DNA from 4 places in the Staphylococcus casei genome. Region 1 is predicted to be linked to each of the others. Evidence: riboswitches for the same ligand, from Rfam matches in the RefSeq annotation. Region 1 holds a riboswitch; each other region holds the start of a gene.

The links. A riboswitch is a leader RNA that binds a small molecule or an ion and turns the genes downstream of it on or off. The one in region 1 is predicted to bind thiamine pyrophosphate.
Region 2: linked by a shared signal. The riboswitch ahead of QMO72_RS00765 (thiamine phosphate synthase) and the one ahead of tenA (thiaminase II) in region 1 are both predicted to bind thiamine pyrophosphate.
Region 3: linked by a shared signal. The riboswitch ahead of QMO72_RS09240 (ECF transporter S component) and the one ahead of tenA (thiaminase II) in region 1 are both predicted to bind thiamine pyrophosphate.
Region 4: linked by a shared signal. The riboswitch ahead of QMO72_RS08435 (3-oxoacyl-ACP reductase) and the one ahead of tenA (thiaminase II) in region 1 are both predicted to bind thiamine pyrophosphate.

What each region holds. Positions count from the first base shown of each region.
Region 1 is NZ_CP125718.1:899,450-904,070, reverse strand. It holds gene thiE (thiamine phosphate synthase) at 1-98, opposite strand, end outside; gene thiM (hydroxyethylthiazole kinase) at 102-893, opposite strand; gene thiD (bifunctional hydroxymethylpyrimidine kinase/phosphomethylpyrimidine kinase) at 883-1,704, opposite strand; gene tenA (thiaminase II) at 1,697-2,386, opposite strand; TPP riboswitch at 2,466-2,564, opposite strand; gene QMO72_RS04170 (transglycosylase family protein) at 2,709-3,377, opposite strand; gene QMO72_RS04165 (single-stranded DNA-binding protein) at 3,854-4,273, opposite strand; gene QMO72_RS04160 (YwpF-like family protein) at 4,463-4,621, shown strand, end outside.
Region 2 is NZ_CP125718.1:173,937-178,557, reverse strand. It holds gene QMO72_RS00780 (thiazole synthase) at 1-642, opposite strand, end outside; gene thiS (sulfur carrier protein ThiS) at 644-844, opposite strand; gene QMO72_RS00770 (NAD(P)/FAD-dependent oxidoreductase) at 822-1,949, opposite strand; gene QMO72_RS00765 (thiamine phosphate synthase) at 1,942-2,535, opposite strand; TPP riboswitch at 2,601-2,711, opposite strand; gene xylB (xylulokinase) at 2,891-4,387, opposite strand; gene QMO72_RS00755 (antibiotic biosynthesis monooxygenase family protein) at 4,570-4,621, shown strand, end outside.
Region 3 is NZ_CP125718.1:1,910,580-1,915,200, reverse strand. It holds gene QMO72_RS09250 (energy-coupling factor transporter transmembrane component T family protein) at 1-387, opposite strand, end outside; gene QMO72_RS09245 (ABC transporter ATP-binding protein) at 380-1,798, opposite strand; gene QMO72_RS09240 (ECF transporter S component) at 1,811-2,386, opposite strand; TPP riboswitch at 2,473-2,574, opposite strand; gene graF (glycopeptide resistance-associated protein GraF) at 2,793-2,927, opposite strand; gene auxA (lipoteichoic acid stability factor AuxA) at 3,193-4,494, shown strand.
Region 4 is NZ_CP125718.1:1,744,360-1,748,980, reverse strand. It holds gene ffh (signal recognition particle protein) at 1-90, shown strand, start outside; gene QMO72_RS08440 (LLM class flavin-dependent oxidoreductase) at 201-1,508, opposite strand; gene QMO72_RS08435 (3-oxoacyl-ACP reductase) at 1,536-2,288, opposite strand; TPP riboswitch at 2,404-2,502, opposite strand; gene rpsP (30S ribosomal protein S16) at 2,825-3,091, shown strand; gene rimM (ribosome maturation factor RimM) at 3,361-3,867, shown strand; gene trmD (tRNA (guanosine(37)-N1)-methyltransferase TrmD) at 3,867-4,604, shown strand.

The DNA of each region.
Region 1 (4,621 bases):
TCTAGTGCTTTAGTCAATATCTCTTTAATAGAACTATTTTCAGGTACATCTTGAGTACCGCAAATGAAGTAGACTTTTAAGTACTGTTTGTTAAACATGTATTACACCTCTTGTATACGACGATAAGCTAAATAATCATCGAATGAAATATGATAAAGTGCATTAAGTAATTCAATCATAAAAGTGCCAGGGCCTTTATGATGAGCCACTGCTTCTGCTTGTTCAGCAGCGATATTATATAGTGCTACTGCTTCTACTATCGCTTCTCTTGCTTGATCTTTTTGAGAGGGTAAGAAACTAGCTAACACGCCGCCTAATAAACAGCCAGCCCCCGTGACTTTAGTAAGCATTGGAGAACCATTTGTAATTTTTATAATTTGGTTATCTTGTATAATGACATCTTCTTTACCCGTAACGACTATGGCTGTTTTTAAATGCTCATGTGCCATTTTCGCAATTTCAACAGAATTTAATGTCACATCACCATCTGTCCCTTTCATAGTTGTATCATTGTTTACTAAGGTTAAAATTTCAGATGCATTACCTTTAATTATCGCAATATCGACTTCTTGTAAAAAACGATGACAAAATGCTTTGCGATATTGTGAAGCGCCTACTGCAACTGGGTCGAAAACCACGGGAGTACCCACTTTATTCGCAGTCTTTGCAATAGTCATAATGTCTGCTTCTTTCGCTTTTGTGAGTGTGCCGATATTTATTAATAATGCATGCGCTGCATTTAACATATCGGTAGCCTCTTCTGGTGCTTCACTCATTGCAGGACTCGCACCTAAACTTAATAAACCATTTGCAGTAAAATTTTTAACTACATCATTAGTATAGCAAATCACTAACGGCTGATTAGCTCTTAGTATTTCTAAATTATTCGTCATCTAAACCGACCTCTTTCATATACGCAAAATGGTTTACTGGCCCTCTTCCTTGACCAATTTCAGGAGTATATTTAATACTTAATGAGATAAATTGTTTAGCTTTGTTTACAGCATCATACACCGATTTACCTTTAGCTAACTCAGCAGTAATCACTGCTGAAAATGTGCAACCAGTACCATGCGTATGTTGTGTTTCATAACGCGGTGACTCAAACGTGAATACATCTTCTTTGGTAAATAAATAATCTTTTGCTGTATCAAGGTTTTCTGAATGACCACCTTTAATGACCACACCTTTACTACCAATATCGTTAATAAATATATTCCCAGCCTTATAAATTGAAGCTTCATCCGTTATCTTCAATCCTGTAATCTCTTCAGCTTCCGGTAAGTTTGGCGTAGCAACTTTTGCATAAGGTAATAAAATATTTTGTAAGTCTGATTTGGCATCATCATCCATTAAAGCATCACCACTTTTAGCTAACATCACTGGATCTATTACATATGGAATGTCAGGATATTTTTTTAAATATAATTGAATTAATTCCATCATTTCTTTAGATGCAATCATACCCGTTTTTAAAGCTTGAGGTAATTCATCATCATATACGCTTTCAAGTTGTTCAGACAACCAGCTTGTTTCCAGATTGTGAATGTGTTGGACACCTTTTGTATTTTGGGCCACAATACTTGTAATCGCTGCCATACCGTAGACACCACAAGCATGAAATGACTTTAAGTCTGCCATTACGCCAGCACCTCCAGTTGGATCTGTTCCAGCGATAGTTAATGCAATTTTAGGTTTATTCATTATTATCTCCTCCATAAGACCAAACTTCTTCAGTAACTGACATATTAAAGAAATTACGTTCATGTACTGTACTCTGTAAAAAACAGTCTTTAATCGCATGTTTTTCTTGATTAGTACAATTTTGAGTTAACTTATCCATTAAATTATCAAAAACATGTACAAGTTCATCCATTTCTGTACTGTAAAAGACAAACCATTCTTTCAATAATGCATCGTTATTAAGCAATTCATCTTGCAAAGCTTGTTTAGCAATGACTTGATAGACATACGGACAAGGTGCCATTGCTGCAATTGTATATGCCGCATTTTCTTTTGCATAAGCATTAAAATACATATGTTTTATATAATGATCACCACTTGGCGGCCATACTTTCTCTTTTACAATTTCATTATAAGGCTCGTTAACAAAATCAGCTAATATTTCATGTGCTTCTACTTCCCCATCTACAATAAACTGAATTTGTTCCACTAAAAATTGGACATCTTCCAATTCCTGCATTTTTGGTATAAGTAACGCATAAATATTTGCAAATTCTTTTAAATATGAGGCATCTGCCCTTAGGTAATACTTAATTACAGCTTTAGATAAATTACCTTTTAGCATACCCTGGATGAACGGATCTTTATAAATAGCTTCTATGATTGGTTGTGACGCTTGTTTTAACTCACTTGAAAATAACACTGTTAGTCCTCCTGATAATAAAAAAACTACAAACCCAAGTAGGGATGTAGTTAATCGATAGGAAAATTAAGTAATTAAACTATGAATTAAACTACTTTCCTACGTTGGTATTAACCAAATCAGGTTGTAAGGGTCTGAATAAATTCATCTCAGCACAAAGGCTCCCCTAGTAGTAATTTTATAAATTTTATATTTATTTAAACATAACAAAATGTATTAAATAATGCAAAAAAATGCGTTTCATACAAAAAAGCATCTCTATCGCTATAATAGAGATGCTTGCTTTAATATTAAAACATTGATTCAAAGATACTACTTGAAATTATGCAGTAACCCATTGTGATGCACCAGCTGAGTTGTATAAATCTACTGCTGCTTGGTCTTGTACTGATTCTGGTGCTTCAGTTGGTGATACACCTTTATATTCTGCAGGTGCTACTGAATCCCATGTACTTTGTAAGAATTGGTATTTACCTGCTGCACCTGATGAAGGGTTTACAGCTTTAAGGTCGCCACCTGATTCACGTTGAGCGATTTGTTGTAAATGAGCGTTAACATTTACTGATGATCCTTCAGAAGCTTCATTTGATGATTCACTTGAAGTTTGAGCTGAAGTTGACTCTTGTTGTGGTTGTTGCGTTTGTTCAGTTTGTGGTGCCGCTTCTTGTTGTGGTTGTTCTGTTTGTTGAGCTTGTTCACTGTTATCTGCAGATTGTTCTACTGAACCATTAACATCTCCACCATAGCTCCAGCTAAAGTTTTGACCGTCTGATTCAAAGTGATAATCAACACCATTTAAATTAAAATTATAGTTATATGAACCTTCTTGAACAGGAGATTCATTTAATTGACTTGAATTTGATTGCGCTAGTTGTGCTAACTGCGCTTTATCGATACCTTGTTCTGAAGCATCTGCTGTATTTCCTGCTGATGCTGCTCCTGTAACTCCTAGACCTACTGCTAATGTTGATGCAATAATTGTTTTTTTCATTTCCAAAAAGTCCTCCTATAAGGTAATTAGTTTTATGATTAATTTGCTAGTTACAACTATAACATTCAAAAATATGTAGTAGGTTACAGAGACATAAAAAAAACAAGAGTTTTTTTACATGAAAATTACATGGTAAATGTGTATATTTTTATCAAACTTATAATTTAAACTTCATCATAATGCCATTTAAATACTAAATTAGCGCATCACATCGTGTAATAAATTTGTAATTTATCAGATTATTCAGTCTAATAATGTTGCTTTTTCAGTATGCTTAGCATTTTTACAACTATATTTTCACTTTTTCCTCAAGCAACATCAATAGAGTTACCAAGGAAGTGTTGCATTCAATAAAATAGCTATCTCTCTTATTTGTATTTTAAGAGAGATAGCCAGAAAGAAGTATAATTGATAGTAGGATTTGATGTATATTAATTTGGATGGATTATATTTGGGATAGTTATAATGTGGGAGTATTATACAGTTTCATATATATCGGTTTCTTGTACAGTTATTTCATCTAATGACTCATGGTTGGGTTCTAGTTGGAATGGCTCAAATACCGCTTCTGTTTCAACTTTTGATTGTGGAGACATAAATTTGATAGTTTCAATATAAATTTCTGATACAAAGTGCGTCTGTCCTTCTTTTGTAAATTTACGTGATTGCATTTGTCCTGTAATACCTACCAGTGAACCTTGATTAATATATTTTTCAATATTACTGGCTATCTTTCCAAATGCTTTACAGTATAAATAGTCACAAATTGTATTTTGATGCTTATCTTTATAGTTTCTAGTAACTGCTACACAAAATGTAGCTAATTTACTGCCCTCCTTTTCAAATATTTTTGGAGCTTTCGTAAGTCGTCCTACAACGACGATATTATTTATCATGTGTCACCTCCTTCATATTCTAATCATATTTAATTTTGATTTTAGAGTCAAAATACACTTTCAACTTTTTCAAAAGTAAAATCTCACAGTTTTCTACAATTATTTCCTTTCTGTTTTAAAACTACGTTATAATGATTATATAAATAAAGGAATTGTAGAATTTAAATTTACTAATTGGATGTGAAGACGATGAAAACATTTAAAGCCGTTCGATTTCAAATCGTATCAGAAAGTGGTGGAGTGACTGAATACGAATTAGATGATGGGGTCATTATAAATAAAGAAAATAGTGGCACTGGCTGGTTACTTGAAATCGTCATTTCAGACTTCCATTATGAAACTATGAAG
Region 2 (4,621 bases), 730 kb from region 1:
TGGGTCTTGTGCACTTGAGATTGCTGTGTTCAATAAGATACCGTCTGCACCTAACTCCATTGCATGACAAGCATCTTTAGGTGATCCAATACCTGCATCTACAATAACTGGTACATGAGCACGCTCAATAATATAACGTAAATTCAAAGGATTATTAATGCCTCTCCCCGTACCTATAGGTGACGCCAGTGGCATGACTGCATGAACACCTAATGTTTCTAAACGTTTAGCCAATACAACATCGTTCGAAATATAAGGACATACTATATAACCTTTTTCTAATAATATTTTGCATGCTTCATACGTTTCTATTGGATCTGGTAATAACGTTTCGTCATCACCGATAACCTCTACTTTAATCATGTCACAAACGCCGGCATGATTTGCAATTTCAGCAATACGCACCGCTTCTTTTGCTGATTTAGCGCCTGCTGTATTTGGAAAGGTAGTAAATTTTGTTAAATCTACTTTAGCTAAAGGATTCGGTAAATTTTTGTCATATAAGTTCATTCGACGTACAGCAAATGTTAATACTTCCGTCTCTGAAGCATTAATTGCTTTTGTTTGTGTGAGCTCATCTTCAAATTTTCCAGTACCTAATAATAATCTTGAATTTAATGTGAATGGTCCTATATTGAACATCCTATCCGCCTCCTACAAATTCTAGTAATTCTAAACAATCTTTGTCGTTAACTATTTGTGTTGGAAATTGTTTTTGACTGATGAGTTCCTCATTGTGTTCTACTATGACGCGTTGCTCATCTAAACCAATCTCACGTATTAATTCTTGAATATTTAATGATTTCTCAAATGTAAAATGATCACCGTTTATGATACATCTCATTTTTTTGGCTCCCTTCAAATTGAAAATCTTCGAGTTGCGTAGGTCTATGACCACTTTGAATCCATCTACCCATTAATGATCCTATGTATGGTGAAAGTAAAATACCATTACGATAATGGCCAGTAATGACAAACAACCCTTTATCTATTTCATCCATAATAGGTTCTTCATTTGTACAATATGGCCTGATCCCCGACCATTGCTTTAATAACTGACTCTCTTTTAGCTTAGGCACATACTGTATCGCTTGCGTTAGCAACCATTGCTTTCCGCTTTCTGACACACCAACTGAAAAATCATCCATGTAACTAGTAGCTCCAATTAAATAACGCTGGTTCATTTTAGGTATGATATAACAACCATTTGTCATAAAGAGTGTGGTTTTCAAATCCAACTTACTATGTTCAACAAGTAACGCCTCACCTTTGATACCAGTGACTTGATTTTGTGACATATAGTTATTCAATAATTTACCACTCCAAGCGCCTCCTGCCACTATTACCTTTTCTGATAATAGCACTTCATCTTTCGTCACAACGCGATAACCGCCAAGATGATGACACTCAATGTTATGAACTTCCGTATTATAAATACGATGGATATGACGATGGCTTAATGATTTCAAAAGTGCTTTAGTATAATGATTCGCATTAATTTGATGATCATTAGGAATATGTATAGCTGATAAACCATCTGATATCATACTGCCGTTAGAAAGTCGCGACAATCCTTCAGAAGATAGCATCTTTACTGAATGATCGTACTGGTGTAAAAATTGATATTGTTGTATGACATTGACGTTATCTTCAAAATTTGCAGCCATTTTAATTAAGCCACTACTTAAATATTCAATATCTACCCCTACTTCATCTAACAAACTGTTACGTAAATCTTCAAACATGCTTTGAGAAGTTTGAGCTAGATGAAAAAGACTACTTTCTTCCGTAAATTCATTCTGTGCGCCCAGCATACCTCCTGCTTTGTATGACGCATGCATGCCTGGGACATCACGATCTACAATAGCAATATGCATTCCCAATTCACTCATTGTTCTTGCCACTGACATTCCTATAACACCTGAACCAACAATGATGGCATCATACATATTCAATCCAAACCTCCTTTAGACGACCTATATTGGTGTTACTTTTCCTCTGAAAAATAGATATACCTGCTATGCCATTGAATCCTTTAGGTAATTGCTTTAAGGTTTGTTGATTAATACCACCCAACGCAATAACAGGAATTTTGCTATTAACCGCTTCAATTATTTCAGCCGTTGTTCTCGGCATTTTTCCAGCTTTAGAATTGGTTTCGAACACATGACCAAACAATACGAAGTCTAGATTTAATTGCTCAGCATACCTAATAGCCATTTGACTATGTGTCGACATACTCACTTGAATTTCCGGTTGATTATATTTAAAACGTTTCACGCGTGCATCGCATTCTCTAAAATGGATTGCCTTTAAATCACAACGTCTTAAGACACAAACATTGTCGTGGATAATCACTTTGTCTTTAGGAAAACCATATTGTATGAGGTCCGTTATCCATGACACTAACATGGCCGTGGGCATCGGCGTTCTGACAATCAGGTAATCAATATACTGTTCAATGTGTTGATAATGTTTAGCGTCTTGTTTCGACAAATAATCATACTGTGTAATTGCAACAAACAATTTTCTCACCTCAAATAATAAAAAAAACGTTATTTCTCCGGCTGGAAAAATAACGTTGAATTAACGAATATACATTGTCTATAACGCCACTTTCCTACGCCAGTATAAGCTGGATCAGGTTCAAGGAATCCCTCAGTTGCTACTTCGGTCTCAGCCTTTATTAAAAGGCACTTCCAGTGGTCAAGCATCTATTAAATTTTAAATTATATAAATTACATTTACTTTTATTGCAAGAATTATTACATTCAATCTAACGCATTATCTTTATCTTTTCAAGTTTCTTTGTTAAGAAAAGACAAATGCTACTCCGAAATATAAGATTAACTTTATCATATCTCTAACCACAGAAAATTCCAAATTATAATCATTTTGATTCTTCAGATAATTTTAATAAGCGTTGCGTTAAGGGTTGTGTTTGACGATATACTGCTTCGTACACTTCAAAGTATTTCACGTACGATTGATGATATTGTTGACGTGGTGCAAAAGATTGTTCATAACATATGAATTTCTGAATAATTTCTTCCAAATGATTATACCATCCCAACCCACAGACAGCTAAGATCGCCGCGCCCATACACGGACCTTCTTCATATTTAAGCCGACTAATCTTTGCATCAAAGATATCCGCTTGTAATTGTAACCAAAAGTCACTTTTAGAACCTCCACCAATCGATACAATATGTCGAATATTCTTACCACTTTCACGTAAGTATTTGATAGATTCATAGAGCGAAAATGTAATACCCTCAATCACTGATCTTGCTATATCGCTATTATTATGCAACATACTAAGACCTATAAAACTCCCTCTAATACTGGCATCTCCATGAGGCGTGCGTTCCCCAGATAAATATGGCGTAAACAGTAACCCTCGACTTCCTAATGGTGATTGACTTGCTAAATCTATAATTTGTTCAAAGCTCAGATTTGACAATACTTTATTACGTAACCAATGCAGACTATCACCAGCTGCCAGTGTAACCCCCATAACATAAGACATTTGGTCCATAGCATGATTAAAGTAATGTATATTTTGTTTATATACTGCGTCTTGTGCATTTTCACATGCCAAGATAACCCCCGAGGTCCCTATACTGCACAATGTTTCATCAACCTGAGTGACACCAGCTCCCAATGCACCACAAGCATTATCACCCCCGCCTGCGAAGACGGCTACGTCATTAGTAAATCCTAGATTATTAGCAATAGAAGCATCGATATATCCCACGAAATCATGTGATGCGACAAGGTCTGGATATATATCACGAAGACCAAATCGTCTCCCTATTTCTTTAGACCATGCTTTTTCCTTAGGATTTAACAGTAACGTACTAGATGCATCAGAGTATTCCATATTTATTTTTCCAGTTAATTTGAAACGCACATAATCTTTAGGGAGTAAAAAGACCTTTATCTTCTCCCAATTATGTGGTTCATTATCTTTAATCCATAATAATTTGGTTAAGGTAAATCCTTCTAACACAGGGTTTGATAATACATATTCTCCTAATTCCTTTTTAATTTGTTCGCACTGTATGGTTGACCTAGTGTCATTCCATAAAATGGCATCACGTATCGGTTGATGCGCATGGTCTAATATAACTAAACTATGCATTTGTCCCGATAACGATAGTCCCTTAACATCAATATGCTGCATTTCATGTGTGCTTAATAATTGTTTAATACAACTTTGAGTAGCTTCAAACCAATCGTTTGGACATTGTTCATTAAACCCAGATTGATGTTGTATTATTTTTAAAGATTCACTTATTGTTTTTATTACTTCACCATTTCTAGTTACTGCGATTGCTTTTACAGAGCTCGTGCCTATATCGATGCCTAATACAGCTTCAGTCAATTTAATCGTCCTTTTTAAGTAGATTTTCAAAAATAATATATCGTCATACTGTTTTTAGTTTTTACAAGAACTAGTTATAACACGTTAAAAATAAAAATCAAATGCTTTAAAAATTTCGCTAGAGAAAAAATTTTAAAAGTGATAGCATAAATATCATATTTAATTTTTTAAGGAGGTCCATCATGTTTATTACTGAAGTAGCATTTTCAACAACTAAAGAAAACGAACAAAAGC
Region 3 (4,621 bases), 1.0 Mb from region 1:
GATTTGAGAAGTAAAAGCAATTAAAATACCAAAAAATGATACAGTTGACGTACGCATAGCTAAATGTAAGCCTCGATATAAACTTTCCGTAGTGATCTTTATAAAGCCTAATTGGAAAATCATGTGTGTCCCGGAACCATAAAAAATCATGAATAATGCTGATATCAAACTAAATATAACAGTAAAAAACACAAAGGCTAAGGTTATTTTGAGTTTCAAACCATTAAAAAGTAATAAAAAGACGAGCATGAACAATGTTAAATAAATCATATAATCAAATTGATGAATAAAAATAACAAAGACAAATAATAGTACTGCAATTATAAGTTTCGTGATGATATTAACATCATCTATAAAAGAATAGTGCTTTTTCCACATTTCAAACATGAGTACCACCCTTTAATTCATATAATTGATGTTGATCCACATGTAGTCTATGGGTTGGATACCTAGAAATAAGCTCTGAGTCATGCGTTACCATAATAATAGTTTGTCCATGTTGGATGCATTTTTGAAATAACTTAATAAGGTTAAACGTATTATGACTGTCTAGCCCGAAAGTTGGTTCATCTAATAAAATAAACTTAGAAGATGAGCTCAATGCAATAGCCACACTTAACCTTCGTTTTTGTCCCATTGATAATTCATATGGATGTTGTGATTGTACATTTTCTAAATTTAACGTTTTGAGCATTTCTACAGTCTCTTGCATAGCATCGTTTTTAGAAATAGAATGTTTTTTATATTGAATGAAAATTTCTTCGAAAACAGAATGTGTTATAAATTGTAATTCTGGATTTTGATACACTAAATACATGTGTTTTGCTGCATCTTTGATTTTAGACAAAGTGTGATCATTAATATACATTTTTCCTTCATATTTAATTAGTTGCATCATCGATTCTAATAATGTAGTTTTACCGCTGCCGTTTGGTCCAGTAATAGTAATCCAATCACCAGTGTTGATGATGTGTTCTGAAATACGTAAAAGTTTACGTTTACCTCTTTTGACTGTAACTTGTTTGAATTTAAAGTTACTATTTGTTGGTAACATCGCCGTATTTGGACATGAAGAGGGTTTAGGGGCGTATTGCCAAGCATTTGGATGCCATACGCCATATTCTGTTAATAGGTGCTCATAGTCGCTTAGCATCTTTGTTGGAGATTCGTCCGCTATGATTTCCCCGTTGTAATTAAACAAAAGCACACGATCTATATGTTGCCATATATGTTCCACTTTATGTTCTACAATGAGTACAGTTTGATCTTCCCACAAGGCCTTGATTTTTTGCCATAAATCAGCAGTTGCTTCTACATCTAACATAGCTGTGGGTTCATCTAAAAATAAAGTGTCTGCTTGTTGCAAAAGCGTTTCTGCAATTGCAAGTTTTTGTTTCATACCACCACTTAATTGGTTAATGTATTGATCTTTATCTACATTAAGTCCTACTGCTGTAAGTGCTGCTTTAATTTTTTCGTCCATATTATCACGAGGGACATTTAAATTTTCTAATACAAAAGCTAATTCTTCATAAACTTTAGGCATACAAAATTGACTGTCCGGATCTTGAAAAATAACGCCGCAGTTATGGTTAATGTGTAATTCATCATATTTCATTGGCAAATCAATAAGATTAGGCACAATACCACTTAAGACATTCAATAACGTACTTTTTCCAGAACCAGAAGGTCCTAAAAGTAATACTTTTTCTTTATCATTTATATTGATACTTAAATTATCAAATATTTTATGCTGTGCATTTGGATATTTTAGACGTAAATTTTTTGTTACTATCAACGAAATTGCTCCTTATAAGTTGTCGTAATCGCTTTGACTTGCTGGTCTAAACAATTTAGTTACACCAGTTTGATCCAAGGCTTTTACGATATAATAAGATAAAAGTCCAGCAACAACGATGCCACTTATAAGTCTAAACCCGATGTATAATGCGAGGTTCCATCCAGCAATTTCTGAAAGATAACCATAAGCGAAGTCAATCGGTAATGTAGCTACTGCAGCTAAAAGTCCAGCTAACATGGCAACCATAACAGTACGAGATTTATATTTAAAAATTGCAAATATAATTTCACAGGCTAAACCTTGTAATAAGGCATAAATTATAGTAGCTATATCAAAACGGCCCATTATTATAGTTTCGCCAGCCCCTGCAGCAAATTCAGCTAAAATAGCAATACCAGCTTTAGGGATAATAAGATAAGCAACGACAGCTGCCATAAACCATGCGCCATACGTCAATTCTTCAAAATGTAGTCCGGTAATTTGTACAGCTTTATAGACGAAATTCCAAATGTTGTATATCACTGCGAAAACAACTGCAATTAATACAGTTACGAGTATTTCAGAAAGCTTTAAACCTTTTGTCATGATCGTTTCCTCCTATATAAAAAACGCACAACCTTCTAGAAAGTTGCGCGTTTAAATAGTGGCATAGGGATACCAATCAAAGAAAAAGGTATCGCAATACACTTTCCTACGCTAGTTTAATCTAGATCAGGTTCAAAGGGTTTGAGGGTATACCTCATCTCAGTCACTAAACACCCCTAGTGCGAATATTATATTTAAATTTAACTATAATGTATGATTTTTCGCCAGTTCTGTCAAGGTCTCAATTTAATAATGGGGAATAATAAGCTGGTTAATCAATAGAGGAAGCGAGTTTATAAAGAGCATATAGAAAGTAGCGAAGTATATTGCTAAACTAAGGTAGGGAAGCGTATTAAAAAAGTAAGCCGAAGTAGTTTGGCTTACTCAAAGTGAATCGTCTATTGTCTTAATCCAATGTGTCTTGGATATTTTTTTTAGTTTCTTCCTCACCATCATTTGATGATGATTGTTGATCTTTTAATTTATCTTCAGCCGCTTTAGCTTTTTCAGCTGCTTGTTTATTTAATTCTTCTTTACTCATAAGTACAACACTCCTTAATTTTTAAGTAGAATATATTGATTGTATACCACGGAATTGAATCATTAAACAAAAACAAAGAAATGAATAACTATAAATTGTATATAGCCCATGCGTTTTTATACTTTTTATGAAATAATTGTTTAATAGTATAAATTATGTGGAATTTTGACTATACAACTATTTTATATCATACTATAGACTTATTTATTAGATTATTAAAGACAAGAACAAAATGTTCATATATAATAACTTTGAGGTGAATGGTATGTCTTTTTTTAAGAAACACGCTGAGATACTGTATAGTTATATTATAGGCATCGTTTCGCTTTTCACAAGTCTCATCATTTTAATTAATTTACCTTTAATTCACAAGTTAAATGGTAAAGGTAAGATTGAATTACATATTCATAATGTGTGGGATTTTATAAACGCGTTTTTCAGTGAAATTATTAGGGTGATGAGTAATTATATAGGGAACTTTCCTGTAGTAAGCGCAATCTTGATTCTTTTGTTTGGTGTTGCGTTAATACTTATTGGCTTCACGCTATTTAGAACAACGAGATATGACTATGATATTTCAATTTTCTTTTTAGTTATTGGTATTCTGTTCTTCATTATAACGCTTATACTCATGACACAAGTTTATAGCTTTTTTGCTGTTATTTTTGTGATACCTTTTGCGGTGCATATAGGTTACATTGTTTATAAAGATGAATTAAATACGGACCATAGAAAATATCATTATTTATGGATTATTTTCACTTATGGCATAAGTTATTTATTAACACAAATTGTGTTATATGGAAGAATAGATAGTGATCAAATTGTACCAATTGATATTCTAAGTGTTAACACGTTTTTCATAATTATGTGGTTACTTGGACAAATGTCAATTTGGAACTTCTTATTCCTAAGAAGATCATTACCATTAACGAAACAAGAACTCGGCGAAGAAGAACCGGAATTATCTAGAACGAGTAAAGGTGCAGTAACTACTCAAACAAAAGAATATTGGAAAGATTTACAAGACAAAACAACAGAATTTACACGTAAAACACGTAGAAGTGTAGATATTCAAAAAGCTAGGGATAAAAAGGATAAATTCATTAAAAAATGGAAAGACATTATTGATATTCAAGAAGATGATGTACCAAATTGGATGAAGAAACCTAAATGGCTTAAATCTGCATATGTAGAATTATGCTGTGGAGCAATTCTCTTATTCTTTACATTGATTGAATTTAATAATAGAAACGCATTATTTGTTTCTGGTGATTGGGAAATTTCTCAAACACAATATGTTATTGAGTGGATTACTTTATTCTTGTTAATGATTATTATAATAATTTATATTTTAACGACATTAACAAACTATTTAAAAGGTAGATTTTATTATCTGCAATTATTTATGGTAAGTTTTTTATTCTTTAAATTAGTTACAGAATTTGTAAACATCATGGTTCATGGATTATTATTATCAACATTTATTACACCAATACTTTTTATGATGTTGATAGCAATTATAGTAGGATTCATCATAAAATTACGTGAACCAGCAGAATATTAATTGATTAAAATAGTGTAGTTTGACTTAACCTATCTTCCAAATTGGTTGGAAGATAGGTTTTATTTTTTGTTTTTTTATAAAGAGGCGTAATTAATATAAAGATGTAAAAGTATTCATGCTAAGCATC
Region 4 (4,621 bases), 840 kb from region 1:
ATGAAACAATTTTCTGGTGGGGGCAAAGGTAAAAAAGGTAAACGTAAACAAATGGAAAATATGCTAAATGGCATGAACTTACCATTTTAGTTATTCGTTTGCTATAAATGAGTTGCTAGCTAGAAAATCAAATAAAAAAAGGGTGGTTTCCTAAAAATGGAAACTACCCTTTTTTATTGAATATGATATGTAATGATATATTACATTAGGCCAAGATGTTCGCGGAAAGTTGTACCATCGTAGGAGGATCTAAATAAATCTCTTTTTTGCATCTCAGGAATAATCAGATTTACAAAATCTTCCAAACTATTTGGAAGTACAGGGGGCATCAAATTAAAACCATCAGCCACGCCACAATCCATCCACAGTTCCATAGTGTCTACAATGTCTTTGGGTGTGCCAATTAAAGTTAAATGTCCACCACCAGCGCTAAGATAACCTAGCAGTTCTCTTAACGTAGGATTCTTGTCTTGGATGATTTCAAGTACGGTCTCATAACGACCTACAGGGCCTGTAAACGATTCAACCGGAGGTAATGGTGGGACAGGTTTATCTAATTCCCAGTTATGGCAATCTTGTTGTATGAAAAAGCTCAATTGCTTTAATGCAGTTTCAACTGGTAGCGCTTCGTCTAATTTTTGTTTTTTTGCATATGCTGCTTCATATGTCTCACCTACATATGTAACTAAACCAGGGAAGACCTTAATATGTTGCCTGTTTGGATCTTCACTCAGTAACTGTTCGTCTAGTTTTTGGCGAAAGGCCTTTGCTTGTTTTAAATTCCATGCAACAGCATAAACAGCATCAGCATATTTGGCAGCTAGTGCTATACCTTGGCTCGATGCACCCGCTTGCATTGCTACTGGTTTGCCTTGAGGGCTACGAGGTGTAGTAGATGGACCTTTTACATTAAAGTACTTTCCTTCGTGATTGAAAGGATGTATATGTGATGAATGAATTAAATGATTGTCTTTACGGTTATGTGAAAAATCATTAGGGTCCCAAGAGCTAAATAGCTTATTCATTAGTTGAGCAAATTCATGAGCTTTTGCATATCTTTCCTTGCGAGGTGGAAGTGCTGGCATATTATGATTAAAAGCTTCTAAATCAGTCATTGAAGTGACAAGGTTCCAACCTACACGGCCTTGAGTAACATGGTCTAAACTTAAGAGTTGACGAGATGCTGTAAAAGGATTAGAAAATGTACTGGAAATGGTGGCTACTAAGCCAATGTGATGAGTTACTTGGGAAATTGCAGTTAAACTTACTATAGGGTCGAACCAAAATGCTGGCATATCGCTTTGAGACTTTGCTGGGAATGAATGATTGTCTGCAAAGAACACAGCATCAAATAAGCCTTGCTCAGATATTTGTGCTAGCTCTTGATAATAGGATATATCTCCTACACGTTCAACGCTTGAATCAGGCATTAACCAAGCAGCTTGGTGATGACCACAAGCATATATTAATATACCAATATTGAGATGTTTCTTAGAATCTATAGTCATTACGAGATGCCTCCAAATTTCAAATTATTAATTCATCGTTAAACCGCCATCAATGGTATAGTTCTGTCCTGTTATACCTTTTGCTTGATCAGATACTAAATAGGCCACCATATTGGCAACATCTTGTAGAGCAGTAACTTTTTTCAAAGGTGTTGTCTGTGCAATCAGATCAAATACTTCGGCAGTTGTGGCAGCACTGGCATCTGTGGTTTTTAATAAGCCGCCTGATACAACATTAGCTGTAATGCCAAACTGACCTAATTCTGCTGCAATGTTACGTGTTAACCCGATAAGGCCAGCTTTTGCTGTTGTATATTCATGATAAGGTACCACAGGATTTTGATATAAATTAGTACCAATAGAAATAATGGCACCAGATTGTCTTTCTAAAAATTGAGGTAATACACTTTGAGTGACGTTAAATGCTGATTTTAAAGTGCCATTGAGTTGTTGCTGATAATCATCCCAAGATAAGTCTTTGAAAGATTTTTGCTGCGTAGGATCAAACTTGAACCCAACTAATGCATTATTAACTACCGCATCGATATGACCAAAACGTTCTGTAGCTTGTACTATTAATTTGTCGACATCGTTTCTATTTGTAACGTCAGCTTGAATAGCTATCGCCTGATGTTCGCCAAGCTCAGTTACTAGTTGCTCAGCCAGTACTTTATTTTGAAAATAATTAATAATAACGTTATATCCTTGTTGAGATAATGTTTTAACAATAACTGCACCTAAACCTCTACTACTGCCAGTTACTAGTACTGTTTTATTCATATAAATCACTCCTATTCAGATGTTTACTAAATAAAAAAACACAACCTTCACTATAGAAAGTTGTGTATGAAAAAATAACAGTATATTAATAGTAGAAGCGTTGTCTCTAAAAAATACGAAATCATTCACACTTTCCTCCGCTAGATTTAGCTAGATCAGGTTCAAAGGGTTTGAGTAGAACTCATCTCAGTTTAAAACACCCCTAGTGCTATTATTATTTAATTTATCTTCAATGTATATTTTATATATTCAGATGTCAAGTGGTGCTCTTGAAGACACACAGGAAAGTGATGCGTTAGATGGAAGCTAGGAGAAAGACCATAATGATGTTATAAGTAAATTACATTTCACTTGGATTGTTTATCGTATGCACTTTAGTAAAATGACATAAAAGCTTTCATATTGCTGTTTAATAAGGGCTTGACGATAATTTTTGAAAAAGGTCAAGAAGAAACTCTTTACAAATGTAGGAAGTACTGTTATTATTATCTCTTGTAGAAAATAAAAATTATGAACATACAAAGGAGAGAAAATAAATGGCAGTTAAATTACGTTTAACACGTTTAGGTTCTAAAAGAAATCCATTCTATCGTATCGTAGCAGCAGATGCTCGTGCGCCACGTGATGGTCGTAACATCCAACAAATCGGTACTTATAACCCTAACAGTGTGAATGCACCAGAAGTTAAAATCGACGAAGAATTAGCACTTAAATGGTTAAAAGATGGAGCTAAACCTACAGATACTGTACACAATATCTTATCAAAAGAAGGTATCTTGAAGAAATTCGACGACCAAAAATAAGCTTAAACTTATGTCACAAATATATCATTTGTAAGAGTACCGACTCAGGTGCTCTTTTTTTAAATGCTAAAAATGATGCATTTAATATTAGAAATGGTATTGAAAGCAAGGCACACACTTAATCGCTTGTTCTTGTCTTAAATTTATAATTTCCAACGTTGATTGATAACTAAGATGGATTTATCCATGTTATAATGAGTAGCGTAAAAAATAAAACATACATAAAAATTAGGGACACCTAGGATATATATTTTATCGGAGGAACATATATGAAAGTTGAAGTAGGAAAAATCGTTAATACACATGGCGTCAAAGGTGAAATTAAAATTAAATCAGATTCTGACTTTACAGAAACGCGTTTTCAACCTGGTGAAGTCGTGCAAATTGAACGTGAAGGAAAAGAACCGCTTGAATTTAAAATTGCTTCGTATCGTATGCATAAAGGGTTACATATGCTCACTTTTGAAGGCATTAATAATATCAATGATATTGAATATTTAAAAGGTGAAACGATAGTGCAAGAACGTGATCATGAGGAAATTGAATTGGGTGAGCATGAGTATTTTTATTCAGATATTATTGGGTGTACAGTCTTTGACGATGAGGATACGCCGATTGGTCGGGTAACAGAAATATTTGAAACCGGTGCAAATGATGTATGGGTTGTCAAAGGTGATAAGGAATATCTTATTCCCTATATTGCAGATGTCGTCAAAGATATTGATGTTGAAGGTAGAAGTATAAAAATCACACCTATGGAAGGGTTATTAGATTAATGAAAATTGATTATTTAACACTTTTTCCAGAGATGTTTGATGGTGTGCTAAATCATTCTATTTTAAAACGTGCTCAAGAAAAAGGAATGTTAGACGTTAATACAGTGAACTTTAGACATTTTGCTGAGAATAAACATAACCAAGTAGATGATTATCCATTTGGTGGAGGACAAGGGATGGTATTGAAGCCGGAGCCTATATTCAATGCTATGGATAGCATTGAACAAACAGAGGACACACGCGTCATCTTAATGTGTCCTCAAGGACGACCGTTTAATCAACAAATCGCACAAGAGTTGAGCGAATCAGAGCATTTGGTATTTATTTGTGGACATTATGAGGGTTACGATGAAAGAATAAGAGAACATCTGGTTACTGATGAAATATCAATGGGAGATTATGTACTCACAGGTGGTGAGTTACCGGCAATGGTCATGACAGATGCTGTAGTTAGACTATTACCGGGCGTTTTAGGTAATCAGCAATCCCATGAAGATGACTCATTTCAAGATGGACTACTAGAGTTTCCTCAGTATACACGTCCACGTAGTTATAAAGATATGGGTGTACCTGATGTATTGCTATCTGGTAATCATGCACACATCGAAACATGGCGTCACGAACAAAAAATCTTACGCACATTTGAAAAACGTCCTGATCTATTAGAATCTTATACCTTAACCGATAAGGATAAAGATATAATAGAAAGATATAAAAATCAATTGAAAAAAGACTGACAGTGTGCTAATATATT